2 regions of the Terasakiella sediminum genome follow, and region 2 is predicted to be linked to the other one. Evidence: predicted binding sites of a transcription regulator. Region 2 holds the regulator's gene; the other holds the start of a gene.

Region 1 (3,128 bases), on a different contig from region 2:
GTCACCATGTTCGACATGCTGGTCGCGGCCTGTACATTGTGGGCCTTGCTGGGTCTGTTGATTTCCTGGCGCGACGGGGGATCAAAGGGCTGGTGGTATCTTGCCCTTGCCATTGGTCTGGGCGTCCTTGCCAAAGGTCCGGTGATTTTGCTTCAAGTGTTGCCCATCGCCCTGCTGGCCCCAGTCTGGGACCGTGACGGGCTGATCAAACAGCATTATGGCGGCTGGAAAACCTGGTATCTGCGCATCCTGTTGGCCGTTTTGGGCGGGGCTGTGATTGGTTTGGCCTGGGCCATCCCTGCCGGGATTTATGGTGGGGAAGAATATCGCAACGCCATCTTCTGGGGGCAAACCGCAGGCCGTGTAGTGAAATCTTTTGCCCATGCGCGTCCCTGGTGGTGGTATCTGGCCGTCATCGGTCCATTGTTGTTGCCGTGGATGATCTGGCCGACCATGTGGCGTGCGGCCTTTATGCGTGGGCGTGCTCTCTGGTCGGAAGCTCAAGCGCGGTTCTGTATCCTGTGGTTTGTGCCAATCTTTGTGGCTTTCTCCCTCATCAGCGGCAAGCAGCTGCATTACCTTCTACCCATCTTCCCTGCCTGTGCTTTCCTGATCAGCCGCTGGATAGTAAAGGAAGATGTGTCTGACAGTCGTATTGCGCGCATCCTGCCTGCAGGTTTGTTTGTTGTTCTTGGCACTTTGTTGATCGCGTTACCTTATCTGCCGATCAAGAAACTCCCGGACTGGGCATTGGCGTTGCCGACTTACTGGATGGCCCTGCCTGTTCTCGCAGCCTTGTTCGTGATTGTCAGACCCATCGGGGCGTTAAAGAACACCATTCTTGGTTTGGTTGCCATGATGTCCCTGTTTGTTGTCGCGCTGCATCTGGTCATTGCGCCTTACCTTGCCAATGATTTCGACCTGAATGAAATGTCACGCCAGATCAAATCCTATCAGGATAAAGGCTATGACGTGGCCTTTGTGGGGAAATATCACGGGACTTTCCAATATCTGGGGCGTCTGGAGAAGCCGATTGCAGAACTGGGCAGCAACCGCACAGGCATTGGTGTGGAAGACTGGGTGAAAGATCATCCCAAAAGCATGGTGATCACTCTTTGGAAGCAGGACCCACCTGCGACTCCGGCTGTTGCTTATGTGCAGAATTTCCGCAGTAACAATTTCATCATCTTTGATAGCAGCAAGCTTGAGGGTGATCTTAAGCTGTTGCAAAGACGTGGGAAAAAGAAGAAATAGTTGCCTTGTGTTTTTGCGGCGCACAACAAGTTTTTCCCAAGAAATTAGATTCAAAACTTGACACAAATAGGTCGTCCGCTTACCTCTGTTAGCACTCGAACTGAACGAGTGCTAACACTGACTCGTTTGGGTCTTCCACTTTGGTGAATATCACGGAGTTAAAATTATGAAATTTCGTCCTTTGCACGACCGCGTTCTCGTAAAACGTCTGGAGCAAGAAACGAAAACTGCTGGCGGGATCATCCTTCCAGAAGCTGCACAAGAAAAACCATCTGAAGGCGAAGTTGTCGCTGTTGGTTCTGGTGTGCGCGGTGACAATGGTGAATTTGTTGCGCTTGACGTTAAAGCTGGCGATCAGGTTCTGTTCGGCAAATGGTCTGGTACTGAGATCAAGGTCGATGGCCAGGATCTGCTGATCATGCAAGAAAAAGACATCCTGGGTGTTGTTGAGAAGTAAGTTCTCGAAACCTCGTCACAATATTATTTTAAATTGACTGCTTAACATAAGGGTCTGGCTAAAATGGCTAAAGAAATCAAATTCGGCACGGACGCACGTGCTAAAATGCTCGAAGGTGTTGACCTTCTGGCGAACGCTGTAAAAGTAACACTCGGTCCAAAGGGTCGTAACGTTGTTCTGGACAAATCTTTTGGCGCACCACGCGTAACAAAAGACGGTGTTTCTGTAGCGAAAGAAATCGATCTGGAAGACAAGTTCCAGAACATGGGCGCACAAATGATCAAAGAAGTTGCGTCTAAAACAGCTGATCTGGCTGGTGATGGTACAACAACTGCAACTGTTCTGGCGCAAGCTATCGTACGTGAAGGTACAAAAGCTGTTGCTGCCGGCATGAACCCAATGGATCTGAAACGTGGTATCGACCTTGCTGTTTCTGCTGTTGTTGAAGACGTTAAAGGCCGTTCCAAGCCTGTTGCAACAAACGAAGAAGTTGCCCAGGTTGGTACAATCTCTGCAAACGGTGAAAAAACTGTTGGTGATCTGATCGCACAAGCCATGGATAAAGTTGGCAACGAAGGCGTGATCACAGTAGAAGAAGCCAAAGGTCTGGACACAACACTCGACGTTGTTGAAGGCATGCAGTTCGACCGTGGTTACACATCTCCTTACTTCGTAACCAACTCTGAAAAAATGATCTGTGAGCTGGACAACCCATACATCCTGATCAACGAAGGCAAACTGACTTCTCTGCAGCCTATGCTGCCCCTGCTGGAAGCTTCTGTACAAGCCTCTCGCCCTCTGCTGATTATTGCTGAAGACATCGAAGGCGAAGCACTGGCTACTCTGGTTGTCAACAAACTGCGCGGCGGCCTGAAAGTTGCTGCAGTTAAAGCCCCTGGTTTCGGTGATCGTCGTAAAGCTATGTTGCAGGATATTGCGATCCTGACAAACGGTCAGCTGGTTTCTGAAGAACTGGGCGTTAAGCTTGAAAATGTTTCTATCGACATGCTGGGTACTGCCAAGTCTGTTGTTATCACCAAAGAAGAAACAACAATCGTTGAAGGTGCTGGTGACAGCGCTGAGATCGAAGCACGTTGCAACCAGATCAAGGCACAAGCTGAAGAATCTACTTCTGACTACGACCGTGAGAAAATGCAGGAACGTCTGGCTAAACTGGCTGGCGGTGTTGCTGTTATCCAGGTTGGTGGTGCAACTGAGATCGAAGTGAAAGAACGCAAAGACCGCGTTGACGATGCCCTGCACGCTACACGCGCTGCTGTTGAAGAAGGTATCATCTCCGGTGGTGGTACGGCGCTGCTGTACGCAACACGCGCTCTTGAAGGTATCGAAGGTGACAATGCTGACCAGAAAGTTGGTGTTGATATCATCCGTCGTGCCCTGCAAGCCCCGATCCGTC
Region 2 (3,128 bases):
CCCGTGATGGAAGCTGTGCGTGTGCCGCCATCAGCTTGCAAAACGTCACAATCTACACGGACCTGAATTTCACCCATGGCTTTCAGGTCACAGACAGCACGCAGGGAACGCCCGATCAGGCGCTGGATTTCCTGTGTGCGCCCGGATTGTTTGCCACTGCTGGCTTCGCGGCGCATACGGTCATGGGTGGAACGTGGCAGCATGCCATATTCTGCGGTTACCCAGCCTTCGCCAGACCCGCGCATCCAGCCCGGGACTTTTTCTTCCACAGTTGCAGTACAAAGAACATGTGTGTCACCAAATTTCACCAGGCAGGAGCCTTCGGCATATTTGGAGAAACCCATTTCAAAGGTGACTTCACGCAGTTGATCGGCCGCGCGCCCTGATGGACGTGTCATCTTATTCCAGGTCTTCTGCGATGATGGAAATATTCAGGTCGAAAGACACTTCGCCTTCGTCTTCGTCACGGTGCAAAACGCCAATGAATTCATCCAGAACATAGACTTCAACCGGGTGTTCCGGCTTCTTTGGTGGCTGAACGCGGATTTTGTCGTTGCCAAAAGTCTTGCGCAGGTGTGCGGTAACTTTCTGAATTTCTTCCATCGTAATCATAATTATATATTCCCATAGGTAATGAAGTTCTGATCGGTTTAACATAGCCTCTTGCGTTGACGCAACGCCCACTTGAGACTAAATTTCTTTCCATGCTTAGTAACTTGAATGACAGATCACGCGATATCTTTGGTCGCATTGTAGATGCCTATATGGAAACAGGCGAACCCGTGGGATCACGCACGGTTTCCAAACTGCTGGAAAATGCGCTTTCGCCTGCTTCTATCCGCAATGTAATGGCAGACCTGGAAGATATGGGCCTGCTTCATTCCCCGCATACCTCTGCCGGGCGCATGCCAACGGAATTGGGTCTTCGCATGTTTATTGATGGCGTCATGGAAATTGGTGATCTGGGGGAACAGGAACGTCAGACCATTGATGCGGAATGTGCTGCCAAGGGCCGCAAGTTTGAAGATGTTATGTCAGAAGCTTCCGGCATGATTTCCGGCCTGTCCGGATGTGCATCGCTGGTTTTTGCCCCCAAGACCGATTCTCCGCTAAAACATATCGAATTTGTGAATTTGTCGCCCGGGCGCACACTTGTGATTATGGTGATGGAAAATGGCGTGGTGGAAAACCGCGTGATTGAAACTCCGCACGATATCCCGCCGAGTGCGTTGGTGCAGGCGAGTAATTATCTGGGGGCTAAGCTTGTGGGGCAAACGGTCACAGGCGGCGTGGATGAAATTACCAAGGAATTACAGACCCATCAGGCACAACTGGATGAGCTGACAAGTCGTGTGGTTGAAGCGGGCCTTGCTGAATGGGCCGGCGGCACGGAAGATTCAGGGTCTTTGATTGTGCGCGGACAAAGTCATCTTCTTGATGATATTTCCGCCATGGGTGACCTTGAACGCATAAAATCTTTATTTGAGGCTTTAGAAACGAAAGAAACCCTGCTAAAGCTTTTGCGCCTTGCGGATGGGGCGGAAGGCGTACAAATATTTATTGGATCGGACAATCCGTTGTTTAACGTGTCGGGCTGTTCGATGGTGGTGGCACCTTTTCATGACCCCCACCAGAAAATTGTCGGCGCAATTGGTGTGATCGGACCTACCCGGATCAACTATGCGCGCATTATTCCGATGGTTGATTACACATCAAAAGTAATTGGCCGTTTAATTGGTTAACAGTATTGAAGAGTAAAGAAATGTCAGGCGAGAATACACAAGCAACACCTGAAGAAAACGAAACAGTTGAACAACAAGCTGCACCAGCTGAAGAAGCACAGGAAGAAGTGACTTTGGAAGCGGACGTTCAGGGCTTTGGTGCGGATGCGCAAATCGAAAAGCTTGAAGCTGATCTGGCTGAGATGAAAAACAAATGGATGCGCGCTGTGGCGGACGAACAAAATGTGCGTCGCCGTTCTGAAAAAGAAAAACAGGATGCGCTGAAATATGGTGTGACAAACTTTGCACGCGAAATGGTCAGTGTGGCTGATAACCTGCGCCGCGCGCTGGAAAGTGCATCAGAAGAACTGAAAGACAGCGACGTTGTTAAAGGCGTTGAAATGACCGAGCGTGAATTGCAAAACGCGTTCAACAAAGCAGGCATCAAACGTGTGGAAGCAGCGGGTCAGCCGTTTGACCACAACCTGCATCAGGCCATGTTTGAAATTGAAGACCCAAGCCAGCCGGCGGGCATGGTTGCCCAAGTCATGCAAGATGGATACGTCATCCACGACCGTCTGCTACGCCCAGCCATGGTTGGTGTCACCAAAGGTGGCCCAAAACAGGAAGCAGCTCCTGCACCAGCGGCTGAAGAAGCCCCTGTTGCGGAAGAAGGCCCTGGTCAGCCTTATGAAGAAGCTGCGAACGAGAATGCGGGTTCTACCATCGATCAGGAAACTTAAGTTTTCCGCACATAGCTGTCTAGCGTGTTCCCCGGCGCAGGCCGGGGGCTTTTTGACAAGGTAACTCTGTCTTGAAAAGGTCCCGGCCTTCGCTGGGACACAGCGGATCATTCTTAACGCTGGTTGATGCGCGCGTTGTAGGAAATTTCTTCGCGGGTTAACTGCAGGCCCACATAGATTTCGTAATCGGACCCATCACGTGACCCATCGGTGACGATGGTCAGGTCAATCGGCTCATCGGTGACTTCGTTCAGGGTCTGGTTGCCCGGGAAGGCAAGGCGCAGCGGGAAGGTGGTCTTTTCCAGAATTTTCTTCTGATTATCCACGATGGCGACGAAATAATTTACATCGGCTTTGCGTGATTGATCCGCCGGGCCACGCTGGGCGGAAATGACCGGGGCAACCTGTGTCAGGATGGAACCTGCGCGGGTATCGTAATCCACATCATACTGGCAGGCGCTCAAGACGTTGGTGATTTTGGCTTCGAACAATACATCAATAATGTCACGTCCGGGGCCGTCTTTGAATTTGGTCAGTTCAGACGCATTTTTCAAAACTGTGATGCGCGGGCAGGGTTCCGGTTTTTCTTCACGCCAGAAATTTAACGAGTCACATGCACTGAGACCGAGACAAAGGATCATCGATGACAGAATGCTTTTGGTGA

What was found. The regulator HrcA, encoded in region 2, represses chaperone genes, less so after heat shock. The targets are predictions, from matches to a motif close to GTTAGCACTCNCCNNNGGNGAGTGCTAAC.
Region 1: groES (co-chaperone GroES) is a predicted target of HrcA. The motif match lies at 1,342-1,370, and genes of this name have one in related genera.

Annotation. Positions count from the first base shown of each region.
Region 1 is NZ_JAWLVJ010000015.1:412-3,539, reverse strand. Features, by position in the region: gene RYZ26_RS12595 (ArnT family glycosyltransferase) at 1-1,254, shown strand, start outside; gene groES (co-chaperone GroES) at 1,421-1,711, shown strand; gene groL (chaperonin GroEL) at 1,775-3,128, shown strand, end outside.
Region 2 is NZ_JAWLVJ010000009.1:66,892-70,019, forward strand. Features, by position in the region: gene rph (ribonuclease PH) at 1-398, opposite strand, end outside; gene RYZ26_RS08835 (DUF3126 family protein) at 400-612, opposite strand; gene hrcA (heat-inducible transcriptional repressor HrcA) at 705-1,742, shown strand; gene grpE (nucleotide exchange factor GrpE) at 1,763-2,464, shown strand; gene RYZ26_RS08850 (hypothetical protein) at 2,578-3,128, opposite strand, start outside.